DNA from 2 places in the Aminomonas paucivorans DSM 12260 genome. Region 2 is predicted to be linked to the other one. Evidence: riboswitches for the same ligand, from Rfam matches in the RefSeq annotation. Region 2 holds a riboswitch; the other holds the start of a gene.
The links. A riboswitch is a leader RNA that binds a small molecule or an ion and turns the genes downstream of it on or off. The one in region 2 is predicted to bind thiamine pyrophosphate.

Region 1 (7,638 bases), 870 kb from region 2:
TCTCCCCGAAGTAGACCTGGGGACGGCGGATGTCCAGGGAGACGGAGGCCTTGGGGGGCAGGTCCTTCACGAAGAGCACCGGCATCCCCCCGGGGGCCACCTCGTTCACCGGGTTCATCACCACCCCGAAACCGTGGGTGAACTCCAGGTGCCGGTTCACCCAGGTGGGGTTCTGGAGCTGACTGCTGTCCAGCTCCCGCACGGAGAGCATCACCTGCCGATGGACTCCCGACTCGTCGAAGTTATAGCGGTCGATGTCCACGTCGGAGAAGTCGTAGTAGGAGCGGATCTCCTGAAGCTGCTTGTAGGTCCGCAGCAGCGGGCCGTAGTCCCAGAGGCGGATGTTCCGCACCGTGTCCAGATCCGCCCTCAGGTCCTCCGGGGTGGTCTCCCCCGAGGGGGTGACGGAGAGGGCCCGGATCCGGTCCAGACCGTAGGCCTTGAGGGTGGCGTCCATGTGGAAGCGCAGGTAGGGCTTTTCCATCTCGTACTCGTTGGGCTTCACCACGTACTGCTGCACGATCCCCGGCACGACCACCCCCGCGATCCACCCCGCCCCCAGCAAGACCGCCAGGGCCACCAGGGAGGGACGCCACAGGGGACGGAAGAGGTTCACCGCCAGCAGCACCGCCGCGACGGCCGCCGCCCCCACGTTGAGGTACAGGGCGGGGAGCTTCACGTGCAGGTCCACGTACCCCGCCCCGAAGACGATGCCCCCGGGGGAGAGGAGCAGGTCGTAGCGGTCCAGCCACCACCCCGCCCCCCAGAGGAGCAGGAGGGAAGCGCCCAGGACCGCCAGGTGCCCCCGCACCGCCGGAGACACCCAGGGGCGCCCTTCCAGAAGCTGCACCGACCGCCCCAGGAAGTAGACCAGCAGGCAACCCGCCAGGGTGGTGAGGAGCAGCCCCGAGAACCACCCCTGGGCGAAGCGCCAGAAGGGCAGGGAGAAGACGTAGAATCCCAGGTCCCGGTGGAACACCGGGTCCGCGGTCCCGAAGGGCTGGGCATGGAGGAACCGCAGCACCAGCCCCCAGGCGCCCCGGGTTCCCAGGCCGTTGAGGACCCCCAGGACGAGGGAGGCCCCCAGGATCCAGCGCCCCGCGGGGTGGGGACCGGGGAGGTCCGCGAACCCTCGGGAGACGGCGAGACGCCAGTTCAGAAAGGTGAAGGCCGACGAGGCGACGAGGGCAACGGCGAAGAGCCCCCATTGGGGGAGGATCCGGGTCCAGAACACCGTCTCCTGTCCCAGGGACCGAAACCACCACAGATCCGTGACCCACCGGGCCAGCCAGGGCAGGCCGCTGAAGAGGACCAGCGCCGCCCCGGCCAGAAGGGGCAGCTTGCCCAGGCGGAAGGGCCTACGGGGAGGGGGCGGGGTCGACTCCAGGATCTCTTCCCCCTCGTTGTCCCCCTGTCCGGGGATCCACTCTTGGGCTCCTCGGGGAAACCAATCTCGAAACGTCATGGACCTTCCTCCTTCGCGGATGGGGACAAGGTCCCGGGGTGTGCCGTGACTTCGAGGAACGGCCGGGACAACCCGGGGAGTATAATCGGACCATCGTCCCCTTGGGGTACGATTGTAGGACCTATGCGGCGTCCAGGGAAACGTCCTCCTGAAGGCGCCTCCGAGAGGTGACTCCCGTGGAAGCTGCCACACCCTTTGAAACCCTAGCGGAAATCCCGGTGGACGAAGTCCTGACCCTCCAGCTCGTCCGGGGCAAGGGGCTCCCCCGCCTCGCCATCCTCAACCAGAGCACCGGCAAGAAGAAGCACACCTCCCTGGCCTGGGCGGAGGGACAGGAACGGAACCTCAAGATCAAGACGGGACGCACCTCCAGCCGGGAGTACCCCATGGAGGACGTGCGGGCCGCCGTGTCCCGGCTGGTGGAGCAGGCGGGACAGGATCTGACCCTCAAGGCCCTCCTCTGGAGGTCCGTGCAGGTGTTCGGCGACCTGATCCACCGGTCCCGGTCCGTGTACAGCGAGGCGGAGTGCCTCGCCGTGCCCGAGTCCAAGAGGGACACCCTGTGGCTGGCCTACGCCCCCTCTCCCCGGGACCCCCACCGGGTCCGCCCCTGCTTCGCCGAGACCCCCGAGGAGACGCAGCTTTTGGACGGACACCGGACCGAAGGAAGGCCCTGGCGGGGCATGGACCTCCCCGGTTCCCCCCCCTCCTCCCTGAGGAACCTGCCCTTCGTGCGGGACCTGTCCCACGCCAACCCCGACCGATGGGGGGTCCCCCTCATGACGGCGGCCCAGGCCATCCTCCTGGGCTTCCGGGACTGGTCCCCCGACGGGGAGCAGGACCTGGGGGAAGCCCTCTGGGCCCTCCTGCCCGGACCGGACTCCCGATCCGAGGAGACCCTCACCAACCTGGCGGGGAAGGGGCGGGAGTTCTGGACCCGCATGACCGCCTACCTGCGCCTCCAGCCCCTCCTGCACACCGTGGACCCCCGGGAGAGCGACGACGCCCCGGGAGAAGCGGAGGCGGAGGGCCTCAAGAAGCGGGAGCGCTTCTCCATGATGTCCCGCCCGGACCACTCCCGCATGTTCGTCGTCCAGCGCTACCTGGACGGGCAGGGACGCCTGGCCTTCAGCCTCGTCCCGGAAACCCGACTCCCCGGAGAGAAGGACCGCTTCCTGGTCCTGCAGGAGGAGGACTGGGAACGCATCCTCACCGCCTGCGCCCTGGGGGGAGAGCCAGATGGGCAGTACGCCACCTTCTCCCTGGTGCAGGCTCTGGAGATGGGCCGGTGGCTCGCCCTGGTCGAACCGATTCTGCGAGCCGGCTCCCCCAGCTTCCGTTGACCCGCGCCCGCGAGGCGCGATTCCGTTGCGATCTGACCCCGAAGAGGTGATCCCGTGAACAACCCGAGCCCCCTTGAGGCCATCCGTGCAAAGTGGAAGGACCACCCGGCGGTGCGCTCCGCTGCCGGAGAACTGACCAACATGGAGGACGACCTGGCCCGTCTCCGGGAAGCGGAGGACCCGGAGGAGCGCAAGGCCTATCGTCTTCTGTGGCAGCGCGCCGCCCACCAGTACTGGGAGCTGGTCTGGAGCCTGGTGGAGGCACGCATCGACGCGGAGAAGCTCCCCCCCGAAGCCCTGACCTTCGACGACGCGGAAAAGCTGGCCATCAACTTCGGCGTCCTCTCCTCCAAGGCCAATGTCCCCAACCCCCACTTCGCCGACGAACTGGACCAACCGGCCTGCCTGGACATCTACCAGTACGGACGCCTCACGGACTTCCTGGCGGAGAACTACGCCCTCCTCTTCGGGAAACCCTACGAGGGCCCCCAAGGGGGCACCACCCGGGAGGAAAAGCTGGCCCGCTTCGCCTCGGACCTGGGGGCCACGGAACAGCGCCGCCGCCTGGTGGTGTCCATGGTGCTCTCCCGCTGCGGCTTCATCACCCCTCCGGAGGTGGAGGAGATGCTCTCGCACCTGGAGGCGCACCTGCGCATCCACACGGAGGTGGAGATGCGCACCCGCCGGGTCCGGGAGGCGGACCCCTCGGACCGGGAGAAGATCCACGAGAACAGCAAGCGCTACGAGCTGGCGGAGCACGAGCTGCTGATCAGCCTGGAGCGGGCGGCCAAGGAGATCGAGACCTTCTCCGACCCGGAACTCCAGAAGGTGCTGGGCCTTCACGACCGCACCCGCTTCCTGGCCAACCTGGAGGTGCACGTGCGCAACGAGGCGGAGCGCTGGAAGACCCGGGTGGAGATGGCGGCTAGAAAGCACAAGGGCAAGGGCGTCCCCGCCCTCAAGGGGGAACTGCGGGAGGCCTTCAACCACAAGAAGGAGTTCATGACCCTGGCGGCGAGGAGCGCCCGCATGGACACTTCCCCCCTCAACGTGGACACGGGCAAGCCCGTGGGCTTCAAGCAGGCCGGGGAGATCATGATGGACCTCACCCCCCTGGATCCGGACATGCTCCGGGCCCCCCGGGTGCGCATGTACGGCATCCCCAAGGTGATCCTCACCCCCGGACGGGGCCTGGGGGTCTACGACTGGACGGACAACTCCCTCCTGATCCCCCAGTTCTCCCCCTACGGGGGGGTGCTCAAAAGCTTCTGCTTCGCCCTGGGGGCCTTCCGCTGGGACAACGACGAGGACCGGGTCCTGAAGGACTCCTACGGCCTCATCAAGGAGAACCGGGACAAGGGGATCCGAGCCCTCCAGGAGTCCTTCTGCCAGGACTACTTCATCTGGATGTCCAAGGAACGCCGGGGCTACCGGGTCCTCCCCAAGGAGACCTCCAAGTGGTTCCGGGTGCACTTCAAGAAACCCGCCTAGATCCGAAACGGGGGGGCGCGATCCCGGTCGGGGGTGCGGGGCTTCGTGCCGCACCCCCGACCTTTTTCGTCCTCCCGGAAGGCCCTCTTCCCGACCCGCTCCTTCCCCGCCGGAGGCAGACGTCCCCCTGCAAAAGGAGGTACCATGGACCCCCAAGGGGGGGGTGCCATGGAACGATGGATCGGGTCCTACCGCCTTTCGGACGATCAGGGCCTGCTTCGCCGCGACGCCATCTGCACCCTGGTGCAGGGAAGCTACTGGGGATGCCGCCGCACCCGGGAGACCATCGAGGCCTCCCTGGAACACTCCCTCTGCTACGGGGCCTACCTGGGAGAGGAGCAGGTGGCCTTCGCCCGGGTCGTGACGGACCGAGCGGTGATGTTCTGGCTGGCGGACGTCCTGGTCTGCCCGTCCCACCGGGGGCGAGGCCTCGGCAAGGGGCTGGTGGAACTGGTGCTGGACACCCCGGTCCTGCGGGGGCTCACGGGCCTCCTGGCCACCCGGGACGCCCCGGGGCTCTACGCCCGTTACGGCTTCGTCCGGGACACGGAGGGACGCTTCATGCGCCGCACCCCGCCGGAGGAGACCCCATCCCCCTGACCCGTCCGAGGCTCAAGGGGCCACACCCCCCCTCCTCCCGCCTCCTTCTGGACCTAGCCGTCCCGGGACTCCCGGGTTAGGTTGGGGCGGGAAGATTCCGGAAGGAGGACGAGAGATGGAACGCTATCCCGTGGGGCTGGTGCCCGGGCCGGTTCGGGTGCCCGAGGCCGCGGCGGCCCGATACGTTGAGGACTACGGCAGCCCGGACCTGGAGGGGGATTTTCTCTCCCTCTACCGAAGCTGCGAGGCGGGGCTGGCCCGGCTGCTGCACACGGAAAACCCCGTGGCCATCCAGTGCGGCGAGGGGATGCTGGCCCTCTGGGGGGCACTGAACAGCGTCCTGGCACCGGGGGACCGGCTCCTGGCGGTCTCCTCCGGGGTCTTCGGCTCGGGCTTCGCCGAGATGGGGCGGGCCCTGGGGCTGGAGGTGCGCCTCCTGGAGTTCCCCTTTTCCCGCCTCCCGGACCCCGAGGAGGTGCGGCAGGAGGCCCTGCGCTTCCGCCCCCGGATGATGACGGTGGTGCACTGCGAAACCCCCAGCGGGACCCTGACCCCCCTGGAGGACTACGGCCGCATCGCCCGGGAGGCGGAGGCCCTGCTGTGCGTGGACTTCGTGGCCAGCGCGGGAGGGGCCCCGGTGCGGGTGGACGACTGGGGCATCGACCTGGGCCTCCTGGGAAGCCAGAAGTGCCTCTCCCTGCCCCCGGACCTGTGCTTCACCTCCCTAAGCCCCCGGGCCCGGGAGGCGGTGCGCCTCCGGGGCTACCAGGGCTACGACGCCCTGGCCCCCTTCGAGGAGGCCCGCCTCACCGGGGCCTTCCCCTACACCCACCACTGGCGGGGGCTGGCGGCGCTGCGCCAGGCCCTGGACCTCTACGAGGAGGAGGGGCAGGAGGCGGTCTGGAGCCGCCACGCCCGAGCCGCGGCCCGCTGCCGAAGCCGCCTGGCGGACCTGGGGGTGGCGCTCTTCCCGGAGGAGGAAGCCTTCTGCTCCCCCACCGTCACCGCCGCCCGGGTGCCCGAGGGGTGGACCTGGGAGGCCCTGGACGGGGCCCTGCGTCGCCGGGGGGTGGTGCTGGGGGGCAACTACGGCCCCCTGGCGGGAAAGGTCTTCCGGTTCGGCCACATGGGAACCCAGGCCTCCCTCCCCCTGGTGGACCGGGCCCTGGACGCCCTGGGAGAGGTCCTGGCGAAGCGCCCTTGACGAAACCGCCCCCTTGGGGTGTACTGGGGACCACAACCCGCCCCTCCCGGGGCGGGACCATAGCTTCCGGGGGAGTCCCGCAGACGGGACTGAGAGGAAGGGCGAGGCCCTTCGACCCCTCGAACCTGATCCGGTTCATACCGGCGGAGGAAGGAAGATCCAGGGGCTTGACCCATCGTGGAGGATCCGCCGTCAGGGCGGGTCCTCTTTTTTTGTGGAGGAAGGAGAGACGCGGATGGGACTGTATCGAGGGGTGGCCCTCACCGTTGCGGGAAGCGATTCCGGCGGGGGGGCGGGGATCCAGGCGGACCTGAAGACCTTCGCGGCCCTGCGGGTCTTCGGCACCAGCGCCCTGGCGGCGGTGACGGTGCAGAACTCCCTGGGGGTCCGGGGGTTCCACCCGGTTCCGGAGGAGACGGTGCGGGGACAGATCGACGCGGTGTGCTCCGACTTCCCCGTGGGGGCGGTCAAGACGGGGATGCTGGCCTCCCAGGCCCTGGTGAGGGCGACGGCGGAGGCCCTGGAGGCGGCGGGGGTGCGAAACCTGGTGGTGGACCCGGTGATGGTCTCCCAGAGCGGGGACCCCCTTCTGGGGGAGGACGCGGCGGCGGCCCTGCGGGACCGGCTGCTTCCCCTGGCTCTCCTGGCCACGCCGAACCTCCCGGAGGCGGAGGTGCTCCTGGGGCGACGGATCCCGGGACCTGAGGCCATGGAGGAGGCCGCCCGGGACCTGCTGGCCCTGGGGCCGAAGGGGGTGCTCCTCAAGGGGGGACACCTGGAGGGGGAGGAGCTGGTGGACGTGCTGGCTCTCCCCGGAGACCTGCGGGTCTTCCGGCAGAGCCGCCTGCACACGGAGAACACCCACGGCACGGGGTGCACCCTGAGCGCCGCGGTGGCGGCGGAGCTGGCGGCGGGGTGCGACCTCCCGGAGGCGGTGGACCGGGGACGGCGCTACCTGCGCCAGGCCCTGGAGGCGGGGGTGCGGTACGGCCGGGGGCACGGCTGCCCCGGCCACGGGGTGACGCCCTCCTGGGTGGACCGGCGGTGAGCCGGTCGGTCTGGGCCCGGGTGGCAGAGGTCCGCCCCCTGCTGCACCACCTCACCAACCGGGTGGCGGCGCCCCTGCAGGCGGAGGTGGCCCTGGCCCTGGGGGCCTGCCCGGTGATGACCTGTTGGCCCCCCGAGGCGGGCTCGGTGGCCCGGGGGGCCGACGGGGTGCTGGTGAACGCCGGAACCCCGGAGACAGAGGCCCAGGCGGGTCAGGACGAGGCCCTGGCCGCCACGGAGGGCACGGAGATCCCGAGGCTGCTGGACCTGGTGGGCTGCGGCCTCTCCCTCCCCCGCACGGAGCGCCTCCGGACCCTGCTGGCCCGGCACCGGTTCGCCTGCGTGAAGGGCAACGGAGCGGAGGTGGCCGCTCTGGCGGGGCGCCCCGCCCTCCTCCGGGGGGTGGAGGGGACCACGGAGGTTCGGGAGGAGGATCTGGCGGACCTGGCCCGGAAACACCGCACCCTGGTGCTGGCCACGGGAGGGAC
Region 2 (7,638 bases):
TTCGCCCTCTGTGGGGCCCTGCGGCTGGCCCGGTTCAACGTCACCCACGTGGTGGGGCCCTTCCAGGGGCTTCCCATCCCCGCGGCGGGGTTGAGCCTGGGGGCCTTCATCCTCGCGGGGGTGCCCCTGCCCGCCTGGGGTGCGGAACTGGCCCTGGTGAGCCTGGGGGGGCTCATGATCTCCAAGGTCCCCTACGGAAACCTGAAGAAGCTCCGCAAGGGCAACCTGAACCGACACCGGGCGGCCTTCCTGGGGGGCTTTCTGCTTCTCCTGGGGGTGGTGCTCAAGGAAAAGGCGCCCCTGGCCATGGGAGGCATCTACGTGGCCAGCGGCTTGGTGCACCTCGACTGGGGGACGTGGCTTTCCCTGTGCCCCCTGGAGGACGAGGAGGAACCCCTGGAAGAGGAGATCTAGCCTCGAAGGGGCGTTCCCGGGAAGACCGGAACCGGAAGAAGAAGGAGCGAGGGTCCCGACGGGGCCCTCGCTCCTTGGTTTTTGGGGGGCTCAGCTCCGGTTCGGCAGGGACAGGGGGCCCTCCGTGCGGAACCGGGACAGGTCCGTCTGGATCTTCTTGGACCCCTCCGCGAGTCCCTGGGACTCCAAGGCCACCTGCTCCGAGGCCCGGGACGTCTCCCCGGTGGAATACCGGATGGACGAGAGGGCCTCCGTCACCTGCACCGTGCCCCTCGTGACCTGGTCCACGCCGCTGGCCATCTCCTGGGCGGCGGCGGCCTGTTCCTCCGAGGTGGCGGCGATGTTCTGCATGGCGTCGTTCACCCGGGCGATTTCCCGCAGGGCCTCCCGGAGTTTTTCCCGGGTCGTCTGGGCGCGGGCCACGGTCTCCTCCATGGCCGTCCCGGCCCTGCGGCTCACCTCCAGGGAGCCTTGGGTATCCTCCCGAAGGGAGCCGATGAGGGTCTCCACCTCCCGGGCGGCCTGGGCGGATTCTTCCGCCAGTTTGCGCACCTCTTCCGCCACCACCGCGAAACCCCTCCCGGCCTCTCCCGCTCGGGCGGCCTCGATGGCGGCGTTCAGGGCCAGGAGGTTGGTCTGGTCCGCGATGCTGCGGATGGTCCCCACGAAGCCGGAGATGGAGGAGACCGAATCGGCCACCTTGTGCATGCTTTCCAGGGATTCCCGGCTCTGCTCCCCGATGGCCGCGATGGTCCGCACCACGTCGTCCACCTGGGTCACCGCCTGTTCGGAGAGGGCCGCCGTGTGCCCCGACGCCTCCGCGCCCTGGGAAGCGGCGTTCGCCGCGTTGGTGGCGGAGGAGGAGACCTCCTCCACCCCCGCGTTGGTCTGCTGCAGGGCGGCGGAGTTGGACTCGGAGAGGGCGGCGGCCTGATCCACGGAGGAACGGATCTCCTCCATGGAGGCCACGGATTCCTGGGAAAGGGCCGCCAGAGATTCCGCAGCGGCGTTCACCCGGGAGGCCTCCTCCCCCAGGGAGCGGATCAGGGAGGCCAGGTGCCCCCTCATGTCCTCCATGCTTCGGACCAGGACGCCGATCTCGTCGTGTCGCCGCAGCGCCCCTTCCTCGGCCCGGGTGGTCAGGTCCCCCTCGGCGATGGCGGCCATCTGGGCGCTGGTGTCCCGGATGGGTCTCGCCACGCTGCGGGCGAAGAGGAAGGCGAAGCCCACCCCCGCCGCCACGAAGACCAGGGTCAGGGCCAGGAGGGTCAGGGTGGTGGAGCGCACCGCCGCGAAGGCCTCCTCCTCCGGGACCGGGGCGGCCAAGGACCAGCCCGTGTCCCCGATGGGGGCGAAGGCCACGGTCATGCCCCGCCCGTCCTCGCGGTAGGTCCCCTCACCCCGTTCCCCCGCGGTCATGCGCCGGGCGATCTCCCGCAGGGAGGCGTCCCGTCCCTTGCCCTCCTCCAGCAGGTTTTCCAGGTTCTTCACCTTCTCCGGGTCGCTGTGGGCCACCAGGGCCCCGGAACGGTCCAGGGCGAAGGGGTGCCCCGTCTTGCCCAAGAGGATTTCGGAAACGATGCGGGAGAAGAGCGTTCCGTCCAGGGCGGCGGTGAAGACCCCCGTGATCGTTCCCTGGGGGTTTCGTACCGGGATGGCCGCCACGGAGACCAGCAGCCCCGTGGTCTTGCTCACCAGCGGGCTGGAGAGGTTGTCCTTTCCCTGGAGGGCAAGCCGGAAGTAGCCCCGGTCCCCCAGGTCCACGTCCTTGTCGTCGAAGGTGAACCCCTTGCCGTCGGGCCCCAGGAGGGTCAGGTTGGTGAACTCCGGGTACAGGGCCTTCACCTCCCCGAGGATCTGGCATAGCCGTTCCCGGTTCTCCCGGTAGGCCGTCTCGTCGGCCCGGTCGTGGGCCCGGGGGAAGCGATCGTTGGCGGCGGCGGTGGTCAGGATGGCGTAGATCCTCTGGATGCGGGCATCCAGGGTGGAGGCCACCTCCAGGGAGGTGCGTCTCAGGGCGGCGTGCAGCTCCTGGGAGAGTGCCCGGCGGAAGAGGGCGAGGCCCGTTCCCCCAAGGACGAGGCAGGTCAGGGCCACCATCAGGGAAACCACCACCAGGAGCCGTGCCTGGATGCTTTGGAAACGGAACATGGGGATCCCTCCTCCTCAGTGTCGGTTTCGCGCCAGGATCAGAAGGGGCAGGAGGAGAGCCAGGAGCAGGAGTCCCTGGAACCCCCCGTTGCACCCCCCGCCTCCTCCCCCGGATTGCGAGGTCGGGGGGCCGTAGCAGACGTTCCCCGCGTTCCGGTCCATCAACTCGGAGAAGGAGGCCGGAGCCCGGTGGACCCCGTCCCCGATGTTGCGGACCAGAGCGGAGGACGGAGAGGTCCCCGGGCCTACCAGCAGGAGGATCTGCCCGTTCGCCTGGCCGTCCGAGTCGTCGGGGCCCCCGTCGGAGACCGTCACGGAGGCCGTCTCCCCCGTGGCCCCGGAGGAGCGGGCCTGTTGGGCGGAGTAGTGATACGTGAAGATGCGTCCCTCGTTCGCGGGAAGGGGCCCGGGCAGGTGAAGGGTCACGGTGGTGGACCCTCCCGTGGAGAGCCCGGAGATCTGGAGGGCGTAGATGCCCACCTGGAGGATGCCTCCCAGCTTGGAGATGCTGCCCTCAGGGGACTGGTAGCCCTCCGGGAGGATGGCCCTCAGGTGCAGCCCCTCCAGGGAGAGGAGGCTCCCCGAGGAGGTCACGAAGCCGATGGCCCCGTTCCAGCACTGTGTTGTGCAGGCCTTGGCGTTGGGCTCCGTGTTGTCGAAGGAGCGGTTTCCCACCGTCACGGGACCCGGATCCTGAGCGTCCGCCACCCCGTTCCCGTTGGAGTCTCCCGGGTCCGCAAGCTGGAAGGTCCCGAGGTCGGACCACTCGCTCCAGTTTCCCTGGTCGTCTCGGTAGCGCAGCCGGAAGGCGTAGTTCCCCACGGGGTAGAGCCGGGGGGGCAGATCCAGGGCCGTGGCGGGCCCCGTCAGCAGGGCCAGCAGGGGGGTCCCGGAAGGGGTCGTCTTGCGGTTTGCCCGGAGGAGGGCTGCCAGCCCTTCGGTCGGTCCGGAGGGGGACCCGGAGAGTTCCCACTCCGTGGCGGCGTGGGGATGGGGCCCCTCGTAGGGGCTTCCCTGGAGGGTCAGAACGCCCCGGTCCGCGGTCCCGGAGGGAGAGACGGGGGAGGGCTTCCCCGGTCCTGCGGGGGTGGGGGTGGGAGAGGGCGTCGGCGTGAGGCTTGGGGTCGGGGTGAGGGTGGGTGTGGGGCTCGGGGTGACGGAGGGCGTCGGGGTGGGGTCGGCTCCGGCTACGGAGAAGGAGGTGCTGACGGACTCGTGGGTTCCTCCGTTGACGATGACGACCCACCAGTGGTAGGTGCCGCTGGGTAGGGAGGGGCCGGTGGCGGAGTTGGAGCCTGCGGGAGCCCCGTCGGCGGAGGCGACGACGGACGAGGCGCCTCCTTCGGGTTCCAGGTAGACCGAGACGGTTCCCCCGGAGTTGTCGTAGTCCGCCGTCCAGGTGAACACCACCGGGTCCCCCCCCGGCAGGACGGCCTCGGGGGCGGGGGCCACGTTGACTATTGTGCTGCCCCAGGAGGGGGAGGTCCCAAGGAGGAGGACGAGGAAGGCGAGGCGGCACAGCCGGAGGGGGCGCGAAAGACCACTGCGGAGCCGGGCGGTTCTTCTCATGAACGGATCCCCCTTTCCCATGCGAAACCGGGATCATCCGCCGGGGGCCCAGGGGCACGGCGACCCCTGAGCCCTTCGGCATCCGGGAGAGACGGCGCTTGCGTGGGGGTTACAGGCAGGGGTCATGGCCGCCGAAGGGGCCTCCGTCTCGTTCTCCGCCGCCTCCTCCGCCCCCGCCGGGCTGGGAGGGAGCGGGAGGAGAAGGGGGGGAGGAGGGGCCGACGCTCGGCAGGGTCCCCGGGACGGTGGGAGGGGCGGGAGGCGTGAGGGCCTCCTGGACGTCCGTGGCGGAGACGGTGGTGGACATGCCCGTCCCCAGGGTCTGGGTGTTCCCCAGGGCGTCGGTGACCTCCACGGTGCCCCCGGTGACGGAGACGCTGGAGGTGCCGTTTTCCGTCACCGCCACCCCGAACTCGGTGCCTCGCACCGACGCCACCAGCACCGGGGTGGCCACGTCCAGGGGCGTCCCGGGCTTCACGCGGTACCAGCCCGTTCCCTGGTCCATGCGGTAGGTCTCGGGTACCTTGCCGGGGGGGACGTTTCGGGGTTCCTTTCCCGGCTCCGCCCCGTAGGAGAGGGTGGTCTTTTCGGTGACCCGGACCTCCACCTGTCCCTTCGCGGAGTGCAGGGTGACCAGGGAACCCGGAGCCGTCCGGAGCTTGGCCCCCTCCGGCAGCTCCGCCCCGAGGGCCGCAGGCTTCCACTGTTTCTGAACCGCGTCGTAGACCTCCGCCTTCCCCACCAGCGCGACCACCTTGGCGGCCCCCCAGGCCGGAACGGCCCAGACCAGGGTCGCCAGGGCGAGGGCCAGCAGGACGACGTGGCGCCTCCTGCCCCCTTGCGGATCTCCGTGCCTCATGCCCATCCCTCCTCGAACGATGTCGGGTCGGTCCAGACGCTTGAGCCTCTTGGCAGAGAGGCTCTTTAGCGTCATATTAGGGCAATGGGATGAGATGGACAAGGTGGGGCGTTTCGGGTCACCGAGGGGAAGCGGCCTGCCCGACCTTTCCCGCCAGCCTCCGGGCCAGGGGGATCGCCGCCGCGCCGGAGAGGATCAGGCTGGGGGCGAGGAAGGTCCCGTTGTACGACAGGGAGTAGAGCCACACGTTGGTCCCCTGGGGGGCGAAGGAGGCGAAGAAGACCACCCCGGAGAGGACGTGGCAGAGCAACCGGGCCCCCCCGCCCAGCAGGAGCCCCGCGATCTGCCGGGGCAGCCCGTCGCCCCGGAAGATCCCTGCCAGGCCCACGGCCCCGAAGGCCACGGGGTAGTCCAGGAGGGCTTGGAGGGGGTGCACCACGTAGCCCCCGAAGAACAGCTGGAGGAGGCCGGAGAGGGTCCCCGCGGCGATCCCCGCCCGGGGACCCCGCAGGAGAGCGAAGGCCAAGAGGGGGGCCATCTCCAGGGTCACGGAGCCCCCTTGGGGCAGGGCGAAGAGCTTCAGGTTGGACAGGACCAGGGACAGGGCGGCGGCGACGGCGCCCTCCGTCAGGGCGCGGGTGCGGTCGGACATGGAGAAGACCTCCTTCCCGGGAGGCGGCCCGGGGCCGGACGTCATCGGGGAGAAACGCAAAGGGCCGCGCCCAGGGCGCGGCCGAAGAGAGGGGTCCTTGGAGGTTCCAGGGGGCACCATCCCTTCGCCGGCATGACCCGGATCAGGTTCAAGGGGTCGAGGCCCTGCGGCCTCCTCTCAGTCGTTTCCGACTCCCCCGATGCGCCTCCATTCAAGGGGAAGGGCGCGTCCTTGTCAATGGACGCCCGGTACGGAAGGGGTTCAGCCGGAGAAGGAGGGAGGGCGCCATGATCCCGAAGGCGTGGAGGGGACGACGTTCCGGTTTCTCCCTGCTGGTCCTGGCGGCGGGGCTGCTGGGGGCTCTCCTGGGGGCCAGCCCTCCCGCCCCGGTGCGGGACCTGGACAGGCGGGCCTTCGACCTGCGCCTCTCCCTTCTGCCGGAGGTGCCCGTGCCCCTGGAGGTCGTCCTGGTGCTGGCTCGGGAGGAGACCTTGGCCCGTATGGGCCGTTGGCCCTGGCCGAGGCGCTACCACGCGGCCCTGCTGGATCGGCTGGGGGAGGCCCGGACGGTGGTGCTGGACATCCTCTTCCCCGAGGGAGGGGATCCGGAGGACGACGCCCTGCTGGCCCGGGCGGCGGCCCGGCACGGTCGGGTGGTGGCGGCGATCCACCTGGCCCCGGGGCAGGGGAAGGCTCCGCCCCGGATCCTTCCCCCCTACGACGCCCTGTTCCGAGGGGTGGCGGATGTGGGGGTCACCAACGTGGAGGCCGACGAGGACGGGGTGTTTCGCTACGCCGTCCCCCTGTGGCCTGTGGCGGGAGGGGTCGCGCCCTCCCTGTCCCTGGCGGGAGTCTCCTTGGCCCTGGGCCTGAAGCCGGAGGTGGAGGAGTCCCCCCGGGGACTGATCCTGCGCCTGGGGAAGGCCCGCCTGGATCTGGACGGGGATCGGCGCGTCTGGGTTCGGTTCTCCCGGGTTCCCCCGAGGGTGTTCGAGTACGGGGATGTCCTGGAGGGGAAGGTGCCCCCGGAGGCCTTCCGGGACCGCATCGTGGTGGTGGGGGTGGCCGCCGCCGGGGCGGGAGACGTGGTGACCGCCCCGAACGGGGGAGGGGTGCGAAGCCTTTTCGGCGCCCAGTTCAACGGGGAGACCATCCGCACGCTCCTGGGAGGAGGGACGCCCCGCTGGATTCCCCCCTGGGCCGCCGCCCTGCTGGGTGCCCTGGTGGCCTCCCTGGGGGCGGTCCTGGCCCTCTTCGCCCGACCCCTTTGGGCCGCCCTGGGTTTCGGCGGCCTGGTGGTCCTCCTCTTGGGGGGAGAGCAGGCGCTTTTGGCCTCGGGGCTGTGGGCCGCTCCCCTGGCAGGCCCCCTGACCCCGGGGGTCCTGACCTTCGGGACGGGGCTGTACCTGCGTTTCCGGGTGCTCCACGGGGAGGAGCGGACCCATCGGCTTTCCGTTTTCGGCATCCTGGACCTGGTGCGGGAGACCCGAGATCCCAAGGAGATCCCCGAAAGACTTGCCTCGGTGTTGGCAGAGATCCGGGCTCAGGACGGCATCGAGGTGGAGTCCCCGGGGCTCTCCTTTCGGGAGGTCTTCGAACGGACCCGTGCCCTGGGGGTGGAGGAGGCCCTGGAGGGAGCGGGGAAGGAGGCGGTGGTCCTCGAGACCCCTCGGGACCCGTGGCGATTTCGGATGATCGTCCCCCTGCCGGAAGAGGAGGAGACCCGCTACCTGCTCCTCCGCTGGCGCCGGTCCCTCCCCCTGGAGCAGGTCCGCAGCGTGGCGGCCCTGGCGGTGGCGGCAGACTGGTTCGCCCGGGCACTTACGGAGGCGAAGAAGCAGAAGGAGACCCTCTACCAGACCGTGGCGGCCATGGTGGAGGCCATCGACGCCAAGGACCCGGTGACGGCGGGGCACTCCCGCAGGGTCTGCGACCTGTCCGTGGAGCTGGCGCGCCACCTGGGGGCGGACGAGCGCACCCTGGAGGAGATCAC

Region 1: another riboswitch for thiamine pyrophosphate. It lies ahead of thiD (bifunctional hydroxymethylpyrimidine kinase/phosphomethylpyrimidine kinase); the one in region 2 lies ahead of thiT (energy-coupled thiamine transporter ThiT).

The regions. Positions count from the first base shown of each region.
Region 1 covers NZ_CM001022.1:2,189,299-2,196,936, forward strand. The annotation lists gene APAU_RS10370 (UPF0182 family membrane protein) at 1-1,465, opposite strand, end outside; gene APAU_RS10375 (hypothetical protein) at 1,684-2,808, shown strand; gene APAU_RS10380 (hypothetical protein) at 2,863-4,299, shown strand; gene APAU_RS10385 (GNAT family N-acetyltransferase) at 4,468-4,899, shown strand; gene APAU_RS10390 (pyridoxal-phosphate-dependent aminotransferase family protein) at 5,015-6,103, shown strand; TPP riboswitch at 6,162-6,272, shown strand; gene thiD (bifunctional hydroxymethylpyrimidine kinase/phosphomethylpyrimidine kinase) at 6,339-7,151, shown strand; gene APAU_RS10400 (hydroxyethylthiazole kinase) at 7,148-7,638, shown strand, end outside.
Region 2 covers NZ_CM001022.1:433,562-441,199, forward strand. The annotation lists gene pssA (CDP-diacylglycerol--serine O-phosphatidyltransferase) at 1-414, shown strand, start outside; gene APAU_RS01905 (methyl-accepting chemotaxis protein) at 505-2,565, opposite strand; gene APAU_RS13480 (choice-of-anchor U domain-containing protein) at 2,581-4,134, opposite strand; gene APAU_RS01915 (FecR family protein) at 4,244-4,993, opposite strand; gene thiT (energy-coupled thiamine transporter ThiT) at 5,112-5,645, opposite strand; TPP riboswitch at 5,747-5,853, opposite strand; gene APAU_RS01925 (CHASE2 domain-containing protein) at 5,933-7,638, shown strand, end outside.